DNA from 3 places in the Streptomyces sp. NPDC091649 genome. Region 1 is predicted to be linked to each of the others. Evidence: riboswitches for the same ligand, from Rfam matches in the RefSeq annotation. Region 1 holds a riboswitch; each other region holds the start of a gene.

The links. Region 1 has a riboswitch for cyclic di-AMP ahead of ACIQMU_RS11735 (M23 family metallopeptidase). Riboswitches for the same ligand answer to the same signal wherever they lie in the genome.
Positions count from the first base shown of each region.
Region 2: linked by a shared signal. The riboswitch ahead of ACIQMU_RS17835 (M23 family metallopeptidase) and the one ahead of ACIQMU_RS11735 (M23 family metallopeptidase) in region 1 are both predicted to bind cyclic di-AMP.
Region 3: linked by a shared signal. The riboswitch ahead of ACIQMU_RS08580 (peptidoglycan DD-metalloendopeptidase family protein) and the one ahead of ACIQMU_RS11735 (M23 family metallopeptidase) in region 1 are both predicted to bind cyclic di-AMP.

Region 1 covers NZ_JBIVTR010000005.1:14,480-21,674, reverse strand. The annotation lists tRNA gene ACIQMU_RS11745 (tRNA-Met) at 71-144, shown strand; gene ACIQMU_RS11740 (PP2C family protein-serine/threonine phosphatase) at 477-1,694, shown strand; cyclic di-AMP (ydaO/yuaA leader) riboswitch at 1,978-2,130, shown strand; gene ACIQMU_RS11735 (M23 family metallopeptidase) at 2,142-3,173, shown strand; gene ACIQMU_RS11730 (PrsW family intramembrane metalloprotease) at 3,272-4,822, opposite strand; gene trmB (tRNA (guanosine(46)-N7)-methyltransferase TrmB) at 4,896-5,780, opposite strand; gene lhgO (L-2-hydroxyglutarate oxidase) at 5,773-7,029, opposite strand; gene ACIQMU_RS11715 (sporulation protein) at 7,152-7,195, opposite strand, start outside.
Region 2 covers NZ_JBIVTR010000009.1:174,153-181,347, reverse strand. The annotation lists gene ACIQMU_RS17850 (DNA topoisomerase (ATP-hydrolyzing) subunit A) at 1-434, opposite strand, end outside; gene ACIQMU_RS17845 (pitrilysin family protein) at 690-2,072, shown strand; gene ACIQMU_RS17840 (pitrilysin family protein) at 2,099-3,469, shown strand; cyclic di-AMP (ydaO/yuaA leader) riboswitch at 3,681-3,848, shown strand; gene ACIQMU_RS17835 (M23 family metallopeptidase) at 3,862-4,677, shown strand; gene ACIQMU_RS17830 (GntR family transcriptional regulator) at 4,853-5,560, shown strand; gene ACIQMU_RS17825 (HPr family phosphocarrier protein) at 5,737-6,018, opposite strand; gene ACIQMU_RS17820 (GNAT family N-acetyltransferase) at 6,192-7,195, shown strand, end outside.
Region 3 covers NZ_JBIVTR010000003.1:245,448-252,642, forward strand. The annotation lists gene ACIQMU_RS08565 (helix-turn-helix domain-containing protein) at 67-675, shown strand; gene ACIQMU_RS08570 (DUF6126 family protein) at 740-913, shown strand; gene ACIQMU_RS08575 (tyrosine-protein phosphatase) at 945-1,757, opposite strand; cyclic di-AMP (ydaO/yuaA leader) riboswitch at 2,203-2,361, shown strand; gene ACIQMU_RS08580 (peptidoglycan DD-metalloendopeptidase family protein) at 2,367-3,323, shown strand; gene ACIQMU_RS08585 (SGNH/GDSL hydrolase family protein) at 3,486-4,313, shown strand; gene ACIQMU_RS08590 (STM4011 family radical SAM protein) at 4,326-5,255, opposite strand; gene ACIQMU_RS08595 (STM4012 family radical SAM protein) at 5,263-6,669, opposite strand; gene ACIQMU_RS08600 (STM4013/SEN3800 family hydrolase) at 6,666-7,195, opposite strand, start outside.

The DNA.
Region 1 (7,195 bases):
GGGCCCGAGCGGGGGCGGCGGGAATGTGGTCGGAGCGGCCGCTCGGATGGCGTAGAGTTGTGTTTACCGACGCGGGGTGGAGCAGCTCGGTAGCTCGCTGGGCTCATAACCCAGAGGTCGCAGGTTCAAATCCTGTCCCCGCTACTGAAGACTCGGGCCCGGCACGCACAGCGTGCCGGGCCCGAGTCGTTTCCGGGTGCCGGAGGTCCGGTGCGGGGATCGCTCGGCCAGGCCACCGGCCCACGCTCCGGAAAGAACTACGATCGCTACGGGGACGGCGCCGCCGCCTTCGTGCGGACACGCGGACGGTCTGCGCGGAACCCGGCTCTCCGGCTGACCACGAAGACCGGGGCTCCGGCCGCTTCCCCCTATTCGGCCGATGCGGAGTCGCCGCTCGGCGCGGCTCCGGGAAGCCTGGGCGGGGCGCGGTACCGTCCGCAGCCGTGGGTGGACCGGGCAGGAGTGCACAGGTGGGGATGGCCGAGAGACGGCGTAGTGGCACGGCGGGGAGCGTCGACGCCGTGGGCCGTGCGGTGTTCGGCTCCCCGGAGCACGACGTGACGCCCGGTGGCCGGGGATCGCGACGGTTCGTCCGGATGATGCCGGCCCTGCTGATCATCGGCGGGCTGCTCTTCGACTCGCTGGCCCCGGCCAACTTCACCGCGGTCCCGCTCTTCGTCGCGGCCCCGCTGATCGCGGCGCCGTTCTTCTCGCTGTCCAGGACCGTCCGCACGGGGATCGCCGCGCTGGTGTCCGTCATCGCGATGCGGCTCTCCGACGGTACGTCCACCCAGGTCGTCCCGGTCATCGAGATGCTCACGGTGCTCACCGCCTCGGCGCTGGCCGTGCTGATCAACGGGGTCGTACGGCGCGGCAACGAGCAGCTGGCCTCGGCCCGGGTCATCGCGGAGACCGCCATGCGGGCGGTGCTGCCGACCCCGGCCGAGCGGATCGGCGGGCTCCAGGTGGCGGCGCGGTACGAGGCGGCGCAGGCGGACGAGTTCGTGGGCGGCGACCTGTTCGCCGTCGCGGACACTCCGTACGGCGTACGCGTGGTGGTCGGCGACGTGCGCGGCAAGGGGCTGGGAGCGGTCGAGGCGGTGGCGGTGATCATCGGGGCGTTCCGGGAGGCGGCCGAGCAGGAGCGTTCACTGGAGGGCGTCGCGCAGCGGCTGGAGCGGGCGCTGGCACGGGAGGGGACGCGGCGGTACGGGCTGGACGCCATGGAGGGGTTCATCACCGCCGTGCTGGCCGAGATCCCGCCCGGCTCCGCCTCGCTCCGGATCGTGAACCGCGGTCACCCCGAGCCGATCCTGCTGTACGCGGACGGCGCGCTGGAGGTGCTGGCGCCCTCGGTGCCCGCCCTGCCGCTGGGGATGGACCTGGGGGTGTGGCCGGACCGGGCCGACGAGTGGTCGATGCCCGCCGGTGCGACGCTCCTCGCGTTCACGGACGGCCTGTCCGAGGCCCGGGACCCGAACGGCGTCTTCTACGACCCGGCGGCCCGCCTGCTCGGCAGGATCTTCCCGGGGCCGGAGGAGCTGCTGTCCGCGCTGACCGACGACGTACGGCTGCACACCGGGGGCCGGACCACGGACGACATGGCGCTGATCGCGGTCGCCCGGCCCGCGGAGGGGCAGCCCGCCCGCCGGACGACGGTGAAGATCGTGGGCCGGGCCGACGACGCCGGCTGATACCGCGGTCGACGACGGCCCCGCTCCATGGCGCGGGCCGGCCGCACCGGGCGATGACACGGTGCGTGACCGAAGGACACCACTGCGCATAACGATTGACACACCATCAGAAAAAGACATGCGACTGAGTGTCGGTCAAGTCGCCCGTTTCCGCCCGCTTGTGACCCGTACATCCCTGCCCTGTTCGTTAATGATCAACAGGAACAGCTTGGAATCGGGCCCGTGCGTCTATTAACGTTCGATAACGCAGCGCGGTCGTCACAGCCGTCGTCAGAGACGGCGCCGCGCGCGAGCGCCGAATTCCGCAAGGGAACCGGGGAACCACCTACATGGGGTGAATCGGACGCCTGCGTCTCGTGAGAGGCGGAGGGGCCCGTAGGAGACCTTCCTGCTCCGAACCCGTCAGCTAACCCGGTAGGCGAGAAGGAAGGAAAGGAGTGCGCCCACGTGGCGTCCAACAAGCCTGCCCCCGAGGCCCCGTCACCCTTCGGTACCGACACCCTCGGCGGCGAGGAGCGCACCTGGGAGGAATGGAACCCCACCGCGGAGTCCATCCGGCCCGTGCGCGGCAAGCACCGCGTGGCCAAGCAGCGTGGTCTCGCCCGTAGCTCCACCGTCCTCGGGGTCGGCGTCATAGCGGCCGTCGGTGCGGGCGGCATGGCCACCGCGCAGGACAAGGCGCCGGTCTCCATCTCTCTTCCCGATTCCATCGCGGACAACCTCCCCGACGCCAAGTCCCTTCCCGGCGTCGGGTCACTCATGTCCGACGACGCGGAGCCCGTCCCGGTCGCCGCGTCCGCGCCGCTCACCACCGCCGGACTCACCACCGCCGAGGCCAAGCAGGGCACCGACGCCGGCGAGGCGCTGCGCGCCCGGATCCTCCAGCAGGCCGAGCAGCAGCAGGCCAGCGCCGACGCCGAGGCCAAGGCCGCCGCCGAGAAGGCCGCGGCCGAGAGCGCCGCCGCCGAGGCCAAGCAGCAGCAGGACGAGGCCGAGGCCAAGGCCGCCGCCGAGAAGAAGGCGGCGGAGGAAGCTGCGAAGAAGAAGAAGGAGGAGGAGCGGCTCGCCAAGCTGGCCGCCAGCTTCTCCCTGCCCACCTTCTCGTACACGATCACCTCGACCTACGGTCAGTCCGGCGCGCTCTGGTCCTCCGGCCAGCACACCGGCCTCGACTTCGCCGGGTCGGCCGGTGCGCCGCTCAAGGCCGTGCACAGCGGCACGATCACGTCGGCCGGCTACTCCGGTTCGTACGGCTACCGCACGGTGCTCCAGCTCGAAGACGGCACGGAGATCTGGTACGCCCACCAGTCCTCCATCGAGGTCTCCGTGGGCCAGAAGGTCACCACCGGCCAGACCATCGGCCGCATGGGCGACAGCGGCAACGTGACCGGGGTCCACCTCCACCTGGAGGTCCGCACCGCGGGCGGTTCGGCGATGGACCCGATGGCCTGGCTGAACAGCAAGGGCCTCAAGGTCTGAGCCCTCCGCTCCCCGGCCGGCGCCCTGCGGGCGGACGGCTTCCGGCGAGCACCCGCCGCCCCCGAAACCCCGGCAGCCCTGACGCACACCCCCCGACGTCAGGGCTGCCGGTCTGTCCGGGAGCGGTACGGCTCGCCGTACGGCTGGGCCGGAGGGAAGGGGCCTGGGCCGGGCGGTGTGCCAGGGGCCCGACCGGCAGCCCGGTCGTACGGGGACGAGTACGGGGACGGCCGGCCGTATCCGTACCCGAAGGGCTGTCCGTACGGCTGTCCGGGCGCGGGCCCGGAGCCGTACGGGCGCCCGTTTCCGTACGGCGGCGGCACGGGGTGGCCGTGGCGGTGGGCGCCCGGACGGGACAACAGGCGGGCCGCGTGGTCGAGGGCCGGGGCCGCGACCTCCCGGCGCCGCCAGAGATGGTGCAGCAGCTCCCGCTCGCGCGCGCCGAAGTCCGCGCCGACCGCGCCGTGGCGGGCGCGGCGGCGCAGACCCGCCAGGGAGGTCGCGAACGACTCGTACTCCGCGACCGCGCGAGCCGCCGCCCGGCCCCGGGTCCGGTCCGGCTGCCAGTGGCGGGCCAGGTCGCGGGCCATGCCCCGGGCCCGCATGGAGGAGAGCGCCGCCGGCTCGGCCGGGGAGAGCCAGCCGGCCGCCGCGTACACGGGCAGCTCGGCGGCCAGGGTGCGCAGCTCCCGCTGGCGCGACCAGATCGCCAGCCAGGTCACCAGGCCGAACGCCGGGACCATGACGATGCCGTACACCGCGTAGAAGCCGTACGGGCCGAAGGCCGACGAGCCGTTCCACAGGGCGTGCAGACCCATCGCCAGGATCAGCCCCAGCACCGGCAGGGCGATCCGGCGGGCCCGGTGGCGGCGGGCGCTGATCGCCGCGAAGCCGAAGCCGAGGCCGGTGAGGACCGTGAACAGGGGGTGCGCGAACGGTGACATGACGATCCGCACGAAGAAGGTCCCGGCCGTCACCGAGGCGAATCCGGTGCTGCCGAGCTGCTGGTCCTCACCGAAGGCGTTGCCCAGATACAGGATGTTCTCGGTGAACGCGAAACCCGTCGCGGTGAAGCCGGCGACGACGACGCCGTCCACCACCCCGCTGAACTCCCGTCTGCGGAACAGGAAGATCAGCAGCACGGCCGCGGCCTTGGCGCTCTCCTCGACCACGGGGGCGATCACCGTCGCTCCCAGGGTGTCGGCGCTCGCCGGGTCGGCCGTCGCGGTGGCTATCCAGCGCGTCGCGAACGAGTTGGCGATGATCGCGACGAGCGCGGCGGCGCACGCGCCCCAGGCGAAGGAGAACAGGAGATTCCGCCAGGGCCCCGGCTCGACCCGGTCGAGCCAGCGGAACGCCGCCATCAGGAGCGGCACAGGGAGCACCGCCAGACCCAGGCCGACGAGGAAGCCCTCCGGGCCGGTCTGCTCCCGGACGAGGGCCAGGATCACCAGCCCGCACAGGACCAGCGTCAGGATCACGGCTCCGGCGCGGAACACCTTGCTGCGCCACACCATGCCGACGCGGTGCGGCCGGTAGCGCCCGCCGCCGCGCTCCGCCGCGGCGCCCAGGACCTCGTCGAGCCGCCGCTCGTGAAGAACCGGGACGGCGGGTCGCGCCTGCTGAGGCTGCACGGAGGGGTCGGACACCACTCGACCCTAACGACGAGCACTGACATCCGGCGACGGCGCATCCGGCCGGGAAGCGGCTGCGCGTGGTGGGTCAGACGCGGGCGAACAGCAGGTCGTGGACGACGTGCCCCTTGTCCAGGCCCTGCCCCTCGAAGCGGGTGAGCGGCCGGAACGCGGGGCGCGGGGCGTACCCGCCGCCGGGCGCGGTGTTCTCGAAGCGGGGGTGCGCGGTGAGCACCTCCAGCATCTGCTCGGCGTACGGCTCCCAGTCGGTCGCGCAGTGGACGACGGCGCCGGGCTTCAGCACCGGGGCCACCAGGTCCAGGAAATCGGGCTGGATCAGGCGCCGCTTGTGGTGCCGGGCCTTGGGCCACGGGTCGGGGAAGTAGACGCGCAGGCCGTCGAGCGACTCCGGGGGGAGCATCTCGCGCAGCAGGATGACCGCGTCGCCGTTGGCCACTCGTACGTTGGTCGAGCCCGCCTTGTCCGCGAGGCCCAGCAGATTGCCCTGGCCGGGGGTGTGGACGTCGACCGCGAGGATGCCGGTGCCCGGGTCGTCGGCCGCCATCTGCGCGGTGGCCTCGCCCATGCCGAAGCCGATCTCCAGGACGACGGGCAGGCCGTCGAACATCTCGGCCAGGTCCAGGACGCGCTGTCCGTCGATGTCCAGGCCCCACGTCGGCCACAGGCGCTCCAGGGCCTCCTGCTGGCCGGTCGTGACCCGGCTGCGGCGGGGCTGGAAGCTGCGGATCCGGCGCTCGTGGTGCGAGCCGGCGGGGTCGGCTGCGGGGCCGCCGGGGAAGCGGGGCTCCTGGCGGAGCCGGCGCGCGCGCTCGAAGGAGGCGGCCCGCAGCGCGGCGGCTTCGTCGGCCGTGGCGTCGGCGAGCGCGTCGGCCGCCGTGGAGCCGGTCGGCGTGCGGCCGATGTCCGGCGCGTCGGCGGAGGCGGGGGCGGGGTTCATGGGCTGCTCAGACACAATGACCCGATTCTACGGCGGGCGGCTTCCACCCCGTCTCCCGAGCCCGGCGCAGCGCGCGCCGCGCCACCTCCCGTCCGATGGGCAGGGACGCCGTCGCGGCGGGCGACGGCGCGTTGAGCACATGCACGGTGTGCGGGGCCTCGCGGATCAGGAAGTCGTCGACCAGGGTGCCGTCCTTCAGCACCGCCTGGGCCCGGACCCCGGCGGGCGACGGGCGCAGGTCCTCCTCGGTGACGGCGGGCAGCAGCCGCTGGACGGCCCGGGTGAAGGCGGACCGGGACAGCGAGCGGTGCACCTCGCCCGCCCCGTACCGCCAGTGCCGGCGGGCGATCCGCCAGGTGCCCGGCCAGCTCAGCGTGGACAGCAGTTCGGCGGGGTGGACCCGCGGCCAGGCGTAACCCTCGCGGGCGAGGGCGGGGACCGCGTTCGGCCCGACGTGGACGGAGCCGTCGAAGCCCCGGGTGAGGTGGACGCCGAGGAAGGGGAAGGCCGGGTCGGGCACCGGGTAGACCAGACCGCGCACCAGCTCGGGGCGGGCCAGCGCGTAGTACTCGCCCCGGAACGGCACGATCCGCACCCCCGGGTCGTCCCCGGCGAGGCGGGCCACCCGGTCGCAGTGGAGCCCCGCGCAGTTGACCAGCGCCCGGGCCCGGACGACCAGGCCGTCCGCCGTGCGCACCGCGACGCCCCAGGGGCGCCGGTCTATCGCGGTGACCTCCGCGCCGTACCGCACGATGCCGCCCGCGGCGGTCACCTCGGTCGCGAAGCGGGTGGCCACGGCGGCGAAGTCGCAGACTCCGGTCGTGCCGACCCGGATCGCCGCCAGGCCCCGGACCTCGGGTTCGTACTCCGCGATCTGGGCGGGGCCCAGCTCCCGCACGGGCAGTCCGTGCTCGCGGCCGCGCTGTACCAGGCCGTGCAGCCGGGGCAGCTCGGAGCGCTCGGTCGCGACGATCAGCTTGCCGGTGGTGGTGTGGGCGATGCCGTGCTCGGCGCAGAAGTCCGCCAGCTCGGCGGAGCCGCGCAGCGCGTACCGGGCCTTGAGGGAACCGGGGCGGTAGTAGATGCCGCTGTGGACCACGCCGCTGTTGCGGCCGGTCTGGTGCCGGGCCGGGCCGTGCTCCTTCTCCAGGACCGTCACCCGGGTGCCCGGCGCCGACCGGGTGATCGCATACGCGGTCGACAGACCGACGATCCCGCCGCCGATCACCAGCACATCGCAGTCGTACGCCGCGTGCGTCATCATCACGCCACCTCCCACCCCGATAGTGCACTGACCCACTGACAACCGGCTCAAACCCGTGCCGGGCGGGGCGTGGCGCACACTCCGCCCCGGCGGCCCCCGCCGCGGGGCCCTCGCCGCCCGGCTCAGACCGGGGTGACCAGCAGCGGACGGGCCCGCTCCCGCAGCT
Region 2 (7,195 bases), on a different contig from region 1:
AGCGACGTGGCGTCGGCCATCCGGCACTCGGTGTACCGCATGGCGGCCGGCGGGTCGTCGTTGCCGAGGGAACCGAAGTTGCCGTGGCCGTCGACCAGGGGCAGCCGCATCGAGAACGGCTGCGCCATGCGCACGAGGGCGTCGTAGATCGAGGCGTCGCCGTGCGGATGCAGCTTGCCCATCACCTCGCCGACGACACGGGCGCACTTCACATAGCCCCGGTCGGGGCGCAGCCCCATCTCGTTCATCTGGGACACGATGCGGCGGTGCACCGGCTTCATGCCGTCGCGGGCGTCGGGCAGGGCCCTGGAGTAGATCACCGAGTACGCGTACTCGAGGAAGGAGCCCTGCATTTCGTCGACGACGTCGATGTCGAGGATCTTCTCCTCGAAGTCGTCCGGCGGCGGCGGGGTCTTCGTGCTACGGCGGGCCATCGCGGCTGCGACTCCTTCACAGATTCTGTTCGGACAACCTGAGCTTGTTCGGTACGACACGAGCTACTGACGCGGTCCATTGTGGACCGCCGGACTGACAACGCCGACCTCGACCCGTCCGAAGCGGGCCGAGGGGGCGCCCGCGACACCATCGACGGAAACATCCACCGAACGGGAACTTCGCCAGGTGCCGGTGCGCTTGCTTAGAGTGGCAGGTCTGGCAGGAAGTCCAGTATCGCGATCGAAGGGACGTACATGCCCATGGGTCACACGGCCACCGCACAGGCCGGCTCCGGCGGCTTGACAGCGACCGAGCACCGCCTGGCCAACGGCCTGCGTGTGGTGCTCTCCGAGGACCATCTGACCCCGGTCGCCGCGGTCTGCCTCTGGTACGACGTCGGCTCGCGCCACGAGGTCAAGGGGCGCACCGGCCTGGCTCACCTCTTCGAGCACCTGATGTTCCAGGGCTCGGGGCAGGTCAAGGGGAACGGTCACTTCGAGCTCGTCCAGGGAGCCGGCGGCTCGCTCAACGGGACGACCAGTTTCGAGCGGACCAACTACTTCGAGACCATGCCCACCCATCAGGTGGAGCTGGCTCTCTGGCTCGAAGCCGACCGTATGGGCTCCCTCCTCGCCGCGCTCGACGAGGAGTCCATGGAGAACCAGCGCGACGTCGTCAAGAACGAGCGGCGTCAGCGTTACGACAACGTGCCCTACGGCACCGCGTTCGAGAAGCTGACCGCCCTCTCCTACCCCGAGGGGCACCCCTACCACCACACCCCGATCGGCTCCATGGCCGACCTGGACGCGGCCACGCTGGAGGACGCCCGCGCGTTCTTCCGTACGTACTACGCGCCCAACAACGCGGTGATCTCGGTGGTCGGCGACATCGATCCCGAGCAGACCCTCGCCTGGATCGAGAAGTACTTCGGCTCCATTCCCGCGCACGACGGCAAGCAGCCGCCGCGCGACGGGACGCTGCCGGAGATCATCGGCGAGCAGCTGCGCGAAGTGGTCCACGAGGAGGTCCCGGCGCGCGCCCTGATGGCCGCCTACCGGCTGCCCCACGACGGCACCCGCGCCTGTGACGCCGCCGATCTGGCGCTCACCGTGCTCGGCGGCGGTGAGTCCTCCCGGCTGCACAACCGCCTGGTCCGCCGCGACCGTACGGCGGTGGCCGCCGGGTTCGGGCTGCTGCGGCTCGCCGGGGCTCCGTCGCTGGGCTGGCTGGACGTGAAGACGTCCGGCGGGGTCGAGGTGGAGCAGATCGAGGCCGCGGTCGACGAGGAGCTGGCCCGGTTCGCCGCCGAGGGACCGACCCCCGAGGAAATGGAGCGGGCCCAGGCGCAGTTGGAGCGCGAGTGGCTGGACCGGCTCGGCACGGTCGCGGGCCGTGCCGACGAACTGTGCCGCTACGCGGTGCTGTTCGGCGACCCGCAGCTCGCCCTGAGCGCCGTGGGCCGCGTCCTGGACGTCACCGCGGAGGAGGTGCGCGCGGCGGCCGAGGCCGCCCTGCGCCCCGACAACCGGGCGGTGCTGGTGTACGAGCCCATCGAGCCGGCCGACGAGGCCGACGAGTCCGATGAGGGCACGGCGGGCGCCGAGGGCACCGCCGCGCACGAGGGGGCGGACAAGTGAGCGACGCCGCCGTGACTGGAGTAGCCATGGAGTACCACCCGCAGCCCACGCCCGGCTCGGCCCGTCCCTGGGCCTTCCCGGCGCCCGAGCGCGGCGCCCTGCCCAACGGACTGACCGTGCTGCGCTGCCACCGCCCCGGCCAGCAGGTCGTCGCGGTGGAGATCTTCCTGGACGCGCCGCTGGAGGCCGAGCCCGAGGGCCTGGACGGCGTGGCCACGATCATGTCGCGGGCGCTTTCCGAGGGCACCGACAAGCACAGCGCCGAGGAGTTCGCCGCCGAGCTGGAGCGTTGCGGCGCCACGCTCGACGCGCACGCCGACCACCCCGGTGTCCGGGTCTCCCTGGAGGTCCCGGCCTCCCGGCTGGCCAAGGCGCTGGGCCTGGTCGCCGAGGCGCTGCGGGCCCCGGCCTTCGACGGGAGCGAGATCGAGCGCCTCGTCGGCAACCGCCTCGACGAGATCCCGCACGAGCAGGCCAACCCCTCCCGGCGCGCCGCCAAGCAGCTCTCCAAGGAGCTGTTCCCGGCCACCGCCCGGATGTCCCGCCCGCGCCTGGGCACCGAGGAGACGGTCCGGCGGATCGACGCGGCCGCCGTGCGCGCCTTCTTCGACGCCCATGTCCGTCCGTCCACCGCGACGGCCGTGATCGTCGGCGACCTGACCGGCATCGACCTGGACGCCCTGCTGGCGGAGACCCTCGGCGACTGGTCGGGCGACGCGGGCCGGGCCCGGCCGGTGCCGCCCATCACCGCGGACGACACCGGCCGCGTGGTCATCGTGGACCGGCCCGGCGCGGTCCAGACCCAGCTGCTGATCGGCCGGATCGGCGCGGACCGGCACGAGCGCGTGTGGCCCGCCCAGGTGCTCGGCACGTACTGCCTGGGAGGCACGCTCACCTCCCGGCTGGACCGGGTGCTGCGCGAGGAGAAGGGTTACACCTACGGGGTGCGGGCCTTCGCCCAGGTGCTGCGCTCCAGCGGTCCCGACTCGGGCGGCGCGGCCATGCTCGCGATCAGCGGATCGGTGGACACGGAGTCCACCGGACCGGCGCTGGACGACCTCTGGAAGGTCCTGCGGACACTGGCCGCCGAGGGGCTGACCGACGCCGAACGCGAGACGGCCGTGCAGAACCTGGTGGGCGTCGCCCCGCTGAAGTTCGAGACCGCCGCCTCCGTCGCGAGCACGCTGGCCGATCAGGTCGAGCAGCACCTCCCCGACGACTACCAGGCCCACCTGTACGCCCGGCTCGCCGAGACGGGCACCGTGGAGGCGACGGCCGCGGTGGTCAGCGCCTTCCCGGTCGACCGGCTGGTCACGGTTCTCGTGGGCGACGCCGCGCAGATCGAGGAGCCCGTGCGGGCGCTCGGCATCGGAGAGGTGTCCGTCGTCACCGGCTGACACACCACCACGAACAGGACCCCGACGAGCGAAGTTTCGTCGGGGTTCTGACATTTTGGGAGATTCGTCGACTTCGCACCTTTTGGGGGAGAGGTTCCCTGTCTGCCCTGTGGGATGTGCGACAAACCCCCTGACCCGTTTGGTGCTGGGAAGTCCACCCGCCTAGCGTCGGCCCGGCTGTCCGTCACCCGTATGCCGCAGCCGCGGCCCCGGGCAGTCATCGCCGAGTCCCCGTCAGGCGCGAGCCTGGGGAGCCGGGGACCCACGCAGTCCCTGGGGTGAATCGGAGGCCCGTGCCGCGAGACCGGCGCGGGGATCCGTAGGAGACCTTCCTGCTCCGAACCCGTCAGCTAACCCGGTAGGCGAGAAGGAAGGAAAGGATCAGCCCCTCCATGGCGTTCACCCGTGCCACCGGGAAGCACCGTGCCCCGAGCCGCCTCACGCGCCGGAGCGCCCAGGCCGCCGGCATCGCGGCCCTGGCCACCACCGGAGTCATCGGCTCGCTTGCCTCCCCGGCCCTCGCCGCGGACACCGAGGCCGCCCGGGTCGCCGACACCGGCCTCACCCAGGCCGTCGCCCTCGACGCCACCCTCGCCGACCAGATCGACGCACAGGCCCAGGCCCAGAAGCGGCAGGCCGACGCGATCGCCGAGGCGAAGGCCGAGGCCGCGGCGGAGGCCCGCGCGAAGGCCGCCAAGGCCAAGGCGAAGGCGGAGGCCCAGCGCAAGGCCGAGGCCCGCGCCAAGGAGGTCCGCGAGGAGAAGGCCCGGGCGGCCCGCGCCGCCGAGCGCGCCCGGCTGAACGCCTTCCACCTCCCGGTCGCCGGCTCCCACGTCACCACCGGCTACAGGACCGGCGGTTCGCTCTGGTCCTCCGGCAGCCACTCCGGCGTGGACTTCATGGCCTCCTCGGGCAGCTCCGTCGTCGCGGTCGGCGCCGGCACGGTCGTCGAGGCCGGCTGGGGCGGCGCGTACGGCAACAACATCGTGCTCCGGATGGCGGACGGCACGTACACCCAGTACGGCCACCTCTCCTCGATCGGCGTCTCCGTCGGCCAGAGCGTCTCCTCCGGCCAGCGGATCGGCCTCTCCGGGTCCACCGGCAACTCCACCGGCCCGCACCTGCACTTCGAGGCCCGCACCACCCCCGACTACGGCTCCGACATGGACCCCGTCGGCTATCTGCGCTCCCACGGTCTGAACGTCTGACCCGCCCCGCGCGACTCCGCCCGAAGGCCCCGGTGACCGCCGGGGCCTTCGGCAATTCGGGGGCCGGAGATATCCATGGATTCCGGCCTGCCATCGGAAATTCCCGCTGATTGCAATAGAGTCACGGAACATACGTCGGGCCGCGTTTCGCGGAGATCAAGGCGGAGGTTCGGACATGCGCATTCCCGCGCACTCGGTATGCACGGCAATCCGTGACGACATCGTCTCCGGTATCCACGAGCGCGGCGGCCGCCTGACCGAGGAGCTGCTGGCCCGCCGTTACGGAGTCTCCCGCGTCCCGGTCCGCGAGGCCCTGCGCACGCTGGAGTCCGAGGGCTTCGTGGTCACCCGCAGACACGCCGGCGCCTGTGTCGCCGAGCCCACCGTCCACGAAGCCGCCGACCTCCTGGAGATGCGGATGCTCCTGGAACCGCTGGCCGCCGCACGCGCCGCCCAGCGCCGCACGGAAGCCCACCTCAAGGTGCTCCGGGGCCTGGTCAGGCTGGGGCGGGAGCGGGCCCGCCGGCACGACGGCGAGGATCTGCGCCCGCTGGGCGGCTGGTTCCACGAGACCCTCGCCCAGGCCAGCGGCAGTCCCGGACTCATCGCACTGCTCACCCAGCTCCGGTACAAGATCGCCTGGATGTACGCGGTCGAACCGCCGGCCCGCCCGGCCGACGCCTGGGCCGAGCGCGGCGCGATCCTGGACGCCGTGGCGCGCGGCGACGCGGAGCGGGCGAGGGCGCTGACCGCCCAGCACGCGGAACGCGCCACCGCGGCCCTCCGGCTGCGCTGCCCGGGCCCGCCGGGCCGGCGGACCGCGCCCGCTCCCCGCGTGAGCGCTTCGCAACATGCCGTAAACACCGCGGGTGCCCGCCATTAACACGAGAGCCGTACAAAGAGAGAGGTAATCGCGGGGCGCTATTCGTGCTGCCACCGCATTATCGGAGCGTCGCTCCTCTCGGTCAGGTGCTCCTTTCGGAAAGCGAAAGAGCCGTGATCCCCAGAGGGTCACGGCTCTCGCACTCGCTGAATCCGGCCGGGCCGGATTCGCGTGGATCAAACGGTCTCGGGGAGCTCTTCCAGGCCCTCGGCGACCAGCTTCGCCAGCCGGTCCAGAGCGGCCTCGGCGTCGTCCGCGTCGGACGCGAGCACGATCTCCTCGCCGCCCTGCGCGCCCAGACCGAGCACGGCGAGCATGGAGGCGGCGTTCACCGGGTTGCCGTCGGCCTTGGCGATCGTCACGGGGACGCCGGAGGCCGTGGCGGCACGGACGAAGATGGAAGCGGGGCGGGCGTGCAGGCCCTCGGCCCAACCGACGTTTACGCGGCGCTCAGCCATGGTTCTGCCCTTCACATTATCAACGGTTGTCTAGACCAGTCTCTCATGCGGTGCGCGATGCTGTGCCCGGCCTTCCCGTCCCTCCTGTGCTCCGGCTGCCCCGGTTCGGGCCTCCTCAGACTGCCCCGGCACCGATTCCTCCGCTACCGGGCCCACCGCCGTAGGCTTTGCCCATGGAGCCCACGCCGGAGCAGAGTCCGCATCACGCGTACCCCGACCACTGGGAAGCGGACGTGGTGCTCCGCGACGGCGGCACCGCGCGCATCAGGCCGATCACCACGGACGACGCCGAGCGACTGGTCAGCTTCTACGAGCAGGTGTCCGACGAGTCGAAGTACTACCGGTTCTTCGCCCCGTACCCCCGGCTGTCCGACCGCGACGTGCACCGCTTCACCCATCACGACTACGTCGACCGGGTGGGACTGGCGGTAACGATCGGCGGCGAGTTCATCGGAACGGTCCGCTTCGACCGCATCAACGAACAGGGCCGCCCCGCCTCCGCGCCCGCCGACGAGGCCGAGGTCGCCTTCCTCGTCCAGGACGCCCACCAGGGCCGGGGCGTCGCCTCGGCGCTGCTCGAACACATCGCCGCCGTCGCCCGCGAGCGCGGCATCCGGCGCTTCGCCGCCGAGGTGCTCCCCGCCAACAACAAAATGATCAAGGTGTTCCGGGACGCCGGCTACACCCAGCGCCGCAGTTTCGAGGACGGCTCCGTCCACCTCACCCTCGACCTCGAACCCACCGAGAAGTCCCTCGCCGTCCAGCGCGGCCGGGAACAGCGCGCCGAGGCCCGCTCGGTGCAGCGCCTCCTCGCTCCCGGCTCCGTCGCGGTCATCGGCACCGGCCGCACCCCCGGCGGGGTGGGCCGCACCGTCCTGCGCAACCTCCTCGCCTCCGGCTACACCGGCCGTACGTACGCGGTGAACCGCGCCTTCGACGCGGGCCCGGCCACCCTCGACGGCGTCCCGGCCCACCGCTCGCTCGGCGAGATCGACGAACAGGTCGACCTCGCGGTCATCGCCGTCCCCGCCCACCGGGTCCCCGAGGCCGTCGCCGACTGCGGGGAGCACGGCGTCCAGGGCCTGGTCGTCCTCTCCGCCGGATACGCCGAGCGGGGCGCCGAGGGCCGCGAACGACAGCGCGAGCTGGTCCGCCAGGCCCGCTCGTACGGCATGCG
Region 3 (7,195 bases), on a different contig from region 1:
TGGACGGGACTTTGCCTCTGAGGCAATTTATTTGCCTCAGAGGAAAGATCCTGGCCCAATGGAGGCATGAAGCCTCCGGACGAAGGGGTGCCGGACGAGCTCCCCGGCGTCGCACCCCGCCTGCGCGACCTGCGCCGTGACCGCAGTCTCACGCTGGAGACCGCCGCGCGCCGGGCGGGGCTCTCCCCGGCCCATCTCTCGCGCCTGGAGACCGGCCGCAGGCAGCCCTCGCTGCCGATGCTGCTGGGGCTCGCCCGGATCTACGGTACGACGGTCTCCGAGCTGCTCGGCGAGCAGCCGCCCGAACGGGACGCGATCGTCCGCGGCGGCGGTTTCGAGGGGACCGAGGCCGACGGCTGGATGTACCGGCAGGCCGGCGGATCCGGCCGCGCGATGCAGGCGCTGCGGGTGCGTGTTCCCTACGGGGCCCAGGGCGACCTGGTCCGGGTCCACCCCGGCGAGGAGTGGCTGTACGTCCTGGAGGGGCGGCTGCGGATCGCGCTCGGCGACACCGTCCACGACCTCGAACCCGGCGACAGCGCCCACTTCGACTCGCTCACCCCGCACCGGATCGCGGCCGTCGACCGCTGTGGCGCGGAGCTGCTCTTCGTCCACTCCCTGCTGCAGAGTCCCGCCGCCGAGCTGTGCCTCGGCAACGCCCTCCACGCGCGCTGACCGGCCGTCCCCGCCGACTCCATCCTTCGCTCCACCGGCCGTGAGGCCGACAGAGAGGACCGTCATGTCCGATTCCGAACACTATGACCCGCTGGGCCCCGGCCGCCGCGCGAACGAGGACCCGCAGGAGAAGCGGATGCCGCGCGGCGTCATCATCCGGCTCTTCGCGTATCTCGTGGCGGGCCACATCATCGCGGGCTTCCTCTACCTGCTCTTCGTGGTGGCCGGGAGCAAGTGACCGAACCCCTCCGGGCGGACCGCCGACCGGGTCAGCCCTGGTCGAGCAGGCGTTCGCGCAGCCGCTGCCGGGTCTCGGGGGACACCTTCAGCCCCTCGGCCAGATAGCGGTCGGTCGTTCCCCAGTTCTCCTCGATGGCCGCGAACGCCGCCGCGAGATAGGCGGACTCCGCTCCGAACAGCGGGTTCAGCAGCTCCATCACCTCGGAGGACATTCCCGCCTCCGAGGTGTCGGCGCGCTTGACCTTGTACCGGCGGTGGAGGTCGTTGGACTTGAGGTAGTCCTCCTCGATCGCCTCCGGCTCGACGCCGACCGCCAGGAGGGTGACCGCGATCGAGAGGCCGGCCCGGTCCTTGCCGGCGGCGCAGTGCATCAGGGCCGGGACGCTGTCATCGGCCAGCGCGTGCAGCACCCGGCTGTGCTCGGCGGTGCGGTCCAGGATCGTCGAGCGGTACATGCGGATCATCCGCTCGCTGCCCTGGTCGCCCGCCAGGATGGAGCGCAGCTGTTCGATGCTCCCGTCGCGCACCAGCCGCCAGAACTCCGCGCCGTCGGCCGGGTCCGTGAGGGGAATGCTGACATTCCGGACGCCGTCGAGTTCGATGTCGTACCCGTCGAGCAGGTGATCGGCGGAATTGCGGAAGTCGAAGACCGTGTGCAGCCCGAGCCCGGCGAGGAACGCCGCGTCCTCGGCGGTGGCGTGCGCCAGATGGCCGCTGCGGTAGAGCCGCCCGAAGGCGGTGCGCCGCCCGTCCGTCGTGGGCAGCCCGCCCACGTCGCGGAAGTTGCGGACTCCGGTCAGCACGGTCTCTGTCGGCGGGACCTGCGGCACCTGCTGCGTCACGGGGGCTCCTGGGGTCTCTGGCGCCGGCGCGGCTCGCCGGCGAGGGCGCTCCCGTGACGATACGACATCGATTCGACAGAAAATCATCACGGTCACGCACGCCAGCACGGGGAACCGGGAGGCCGGGCTGACCGGGCGTCAGGGGTGGCGCTCACGGCGTGTCCGTATTGGTGTATTTCGCAGAACATGCCCCGCTAATGGGTGAGATGGGATTCGCGAGGTGAGCGGGATCATATCCGTGACGGACCGTGGCGAGGCCGCGCCGGGGGATTCCCGTTGTCCGTACGGAAACCCAAGATCCGCAATCCACGGAGTGTGACCGGAAATCCGGAGCGATATCGAATCGATGATTCCGGTGGGCAACCGATGGCTTGTTCCACTCGTCCTGACCGGTTTACGGTCACCGTCAATCCGGACGGACCGCCTAATCCTGCCGCCGCCCGGAATTCGTACCCAACCCACTCACGCGTGGCAGGAGCGGGGGAACCAGGTAAGCCGCCGATCCGGAGAGATCCGGACCGGCTCGGGGTGAAGTCGCCGCAACGCGACCGGGCATCTCCAGCCCGAACCCGACAGCTCACCTCGCAGGCGCCGGAGAGGAACTTCCCCATGCCCGCACAGGGTAAGCACCGCCGTCCGAAGTCCGGCCCGATCTCCCGCGGCGTCCTCGCCGCCGGGGCCGGCGGGGCCGTACTCGCCCTCCCGTTGATCGGCGCCACCGCGGCGAACGCCGCGGACCAGGCCGCTCCGGCCTCGAAGCCCGCCGCCGCCTCGGTCGTCGCCGCGCACACCGCACCGGCGACCGCTCCCGCCACGTCGAAGGCCGCTCCGAAGACGTACTCCGTCGTCTCCGGCGACTACCTCTCGAAGATCGCGGCGGAGCACCGGCTCAAGGGCGGATGGGAGAAGCTGTACGAGGACAACCGCTCGACCGTCGGCGAGAACCCCAGCCTGATCCACCCGGGGATGAAGCTGACCCTCGGCGCCAAGGGCTCCGCCCCGGCCGAGAAGTCCGCGGCTCCCGAGGCCGCCCCGAAGAAGGTCGAACCGGCCCCGAAGGCCGCCCCGAAGAAGGCCCCGAAGGCGGACACCGTCTCCGCCGACGACTCCGAGGGCTCCGGCGACCCGGCTCCGGCCGGCTCCTCCGAAGCCACCGGCTCCGGCTGGTCGGCCCCGCTGGCCAGTGCCAACGTCACCACCCAGTACCGCGCTTCCGGCGCCAGCTGGTCCAGCGGCTACCACACCGGCTCGGACTTCCGGGCCGCCTCCGGCACCCCCGTCCTCTCCATCGGACCGGGCACCGTGGTCTCGGCCGGCTGGAGCGGTTCGTACGGCAACGAGGTCGTCATCCAGCACGAGGACGGCATGTACTCCCAGTACGCCCACCAGTCCTCGCTCAACGTCTCCGTCGGCCAGACCGTCACCGGCGGCCAGCAGATCGGCCTCTCCGGCTCCACCGGCAACTCCACCGGCCCGCACCTGCACTTCGAGGTCCGCACCGGTCCGGGCTACGGCTCGGACGTCGACCCGATCGCGTACCTGCGTCAGCACGGCGTCTCCGTCTGAGCCGAGCGGCAGCGAGAAGTACCCGAGGGGCGGTGCGCGAGGGCGCACCGCCCTCTCTTTATTCCGGCTTTACCAAAAACTGACCGGGTGGTCTATCTCACCACCCGTCAACCCTGTATTACGGTCGCGTAGGTCACATCGGACGATGCATGATACGTGCTTGTGGCAGACGATTCGAGAAACAACCAGCAGCACATCATCGGGTCGTACGCGGCGATTGGCGACAGTTTCACCGAGGGCGTCGGCGACCCGGGCCCCGACGGGACCTTCGTCGGCTGGGCGGACCGCTTCGCGGTCCTCCTCGCCGACCGGCTCCCGGCCCCCGACGCGGCGGCCGACCCCGAGGACTCCCCGCACGGGGACTTCCGCTACGCCAATCTCGCCGTACGAGGACGACTCCTCGACCAGATCGTCGAGGAGCAGATCCCACGCGCCAAGGAACTGGCCCCCGACCTGGTCAGCTTCTGTGCGGGCGGCAACGACATCATCCGGCCCGGCACCGATCCGGACGATCTCGCCGAGCGCTTCGAGCGGGCGGTCGCCGACCTGAGCAACTCCGTCGGCACGGTCATGGTCACCACCGGCTTCGACACCCGGGGCGTCCCGGTGCTGCGCCACATGCGCGGCAAGATCGCCACGTACAACGTCCATCTGCGGGCCATCGCCGACCGCTACCACTGCCCCGTGCTCGACCTGTGGTCGCTCCGCTCCGTCCAGGACCGGCGCGCGTGGGACAGCGACCGGCTGCACCTCTCACCGGAGGGCCACACCCGCGTCGCGCTGCGCGCCGCCCAGGTCCTCGGCCACGACGTGCCCGCCGACCCCGACCAGCCCTGGCCGCCGCAGGCTCAGCGCCGGCCGATCGACGCACGGCGCGACAACATCCAGTGGGCCCGCGACTACCTGGTGCCGTGGATCGGACGACGGCTGCGCGGAGAGTCCTCCGGCGACCACGTCGAGGCCAAGCGCCCCGACCTGCTGCCGCTGTAGCGGCCGCAGCGGTCAGGACTCCAGGAGGGGAAGCGCACGCCGGGACGGGCCCGGCACCACGAGCCCGTCCGGCGCGTGCGCTCCGGAACCGGCCGCACCGGAACCGGCCGGTATCCGCTCCAGGACACCGCCGGCGAACACGTCGTACAACGGCAGCGTCTCCAGATGCACGTAACCGATGTGGCAGTCGCACACGGCGAGCGGGCAGGCCCGCGGGCCGAGCGCCCGGCGGTAGCTGCCGTCGTAGAGATTGCCCAGCTCCGCCTTGACGAAGTGACAGCGCCGCACCGTGCCGTCGCCGTCCACCGAGATCACCGACTCGCCCGTCCGGCACGGCAGCCCCGCCGAAAGGTGCGGATCACGGCTGTAGGGGAACAGCGGGTCCAGCTCCGTCCACCGCGCCGCCTCGTCGTCGGTGTAGGTGTGCCCCTCCGCCGCGTTCACCCAGAGATAGATGTCCCGCGGCAGCGCCGACCGCAGCCGACGCGCCTCCTCCAGATGCGCGTCGAAGCCCACCACCCCGACGCTGTAGCGGACGCCGAGAGCTGACAGCTCACGGCACCGGCCGAGGAACCGCTCGTACGGAGTCTGCCCCGGGTGGTAGGTGCACCAGAGCGCGAGCCGCTCCGGATCGGCGTCCGCCAGCCAGCCGGTGCGGCAGCTCAGATTGGTCTGGATCGCCACCCGGCCGATGTGCGGCAGATGCGACAGCTCCGTCAGCGCCCGCCGGTACCAGGAGCGCACCAGCCCTTCGCCCCAGGGGGTGAACAGCACGGACAGCCGGTCGCCGGTCTGCGCGGCCGCCCAGCCGGTGAACCGCTCCAGCGCCGCCCGGTCCGCCGTGAGCTGTGCCTGGCTGTCCCGCCGCTTCGCGAACGGGCAGTACGGACAGTCGTAGTCGCAGGAGGCCAGTGGCCCCCGGTAGAGAAGGGTCAGGTCCACGGCCCGGTCACTTCCGCTCGTACGCGGCCATCGCGGCCCGCACCCCGGGGGAGAACAGCGTGGGACCCAGCGCGTCGGAGTGGGCGAGGCCCGAGGGGGACAGCCGCAGCAGACCGTCCGGCGCCGACGTGTCCAGCCAGCCCCGGGCGGCGAACCCCGCCAGCTCGGCCGGGAAGTCCGCGACCGGGTCCGTCCCGAACCGCGCCCGGTAGTCCGCGACCGGCATCCCCGCCGCCTGGAGCAGCGACTGCAGCAGGTGCCGCCGTCGCGCCTCGTCCACGTCGACGTACCGGCCGGCCTCGGCCCGCGAGAAGTCCTCCGCAGCGGTGAAGCGGTCGATGATCGACCGGATCTCCCGCATGTCCACCGCGTAGTCGAAGGAGTAGTGCAGGGCGCCCGTGTACGAACGGGCCCCGCAGCCCAGGCCGATCATGCCGTCGGTCTGACAGGCGTAGTCCCCGGGGCCCTCCTGCTCCCGAGGGGCGTCGGCCCGCCGGAACATGCGCATCGACACCTGCTCGTAGCCGTGCTCCAGCAGGTGGTCCCGCCCCACCGCGTACAGCCGCAGCCGCTGCTCGTCCCAGGCCGTCTGCTCCAGGGCCTCCGCCTCCGCGCCGGCCTCCGACCCGGCCGCCGCGCCGAGCCGGTGCAGACCGGTGAGCGGGCGGACGTACAGCGGATACAGATACAGCTCCTCCGGCCGCCAGGCCAGCGCCGCGTCCAGCGAGGCGAGCCAACTGCGCTCGGTCTGGCCGTCGATGCCGTAGATCAGGTCGATGTTCAGCAGCGGGATCTCGGCCTCGCGGATGCGGCCGAGCGCCGCCTCCACATCGGCGCGGCGCTGCGGCCGGACCGCCGCCCGCGCCTCCTCGTCCACGAAACTCTGCACACCGATGCTGATCCTCGTCGTGCCCCGGTCGGCCAGCACCGCCAGCCGGTCGGCCGTCGCCGTGGACGGGGACGTCTCCACCGACAGCGGCACCGAGCGGAGTTCGGCGCCCATCCGCTTCTCCGCGATGTCGCAGAGCCGCTCCAGCTCCCCGGCGGTCAGGAACGTCGGTGTGCCGCCGCCGAACGCCACCGCGGCGAACCGCACCGACGCCTCGTCGCCCAGCGCGTCCCGGGCGGCCACGGCCTGTCTCTCCAGCGCGTCCAGGTAGCGCGTCGTCAGCTCGTCGGGCGCGCCGATCCGGGTGAAGAGGTTGCAGAAGCCGCAGCGGACCTCGCAGAACGGTATGTGCGTATAGAGGGAGAGCGCGTCCTTGGGCTCCGCCGCCCACAGCGACCGCAGCGACGGGCGGTCCTCCAGCGGCCGGTAGGCCGTCTTGTGCGGATAGGCGTAGACGTAGCTCTCGTACGGCCGTACGGCGGGGAGCCCGGCGGCGGCCGCTTCCGTGGCGACGGTGATGGTCATCGAGTGGCCCCCGGTTCGAGCGGTGCGGGTGGTTCGAGGAAGAAGTGCGCGTACGGGACGGTCCAGACGGCCGGGTGGCCGAGCCGGTGACCGGTGTAGCCGTCGTCGCCGTAGGCGGTGCCGTGGTCGGAGCAGACGACGGCGAAGCACCGCCGCCGGCTGCTCGCGGCGGTGAAGAGCCGGCCGATGTGCCGGTCGACGTACTCCAGGGCGGCCGCGTGCGTGGCGCGGGAGTCGCCCGCCTCGCGCGTCGCCCCGGGCAGATGGAACCAGTTCGGCTGATGCAGTGCGGACACGTTGACGAAGAGGAACAGCCGCTGCTCCCGGGGGAGCGCCGCGACGACCTCCTCCGCCCTCGCCACCTGCTCCTCGAACGAGGTGGGCGAGGCGACCCCGAACCCCGGCTCCCAGTGGCTCTCCTGGAACATCCCGGGCAGCACCGAGCCGAGCGGCCCCTGGCGGTTGAAGAAGCCGACCCCGCCGACGCACACCGTGCGGTAGCCCTCGGCGGCCAGCCCCGACACCA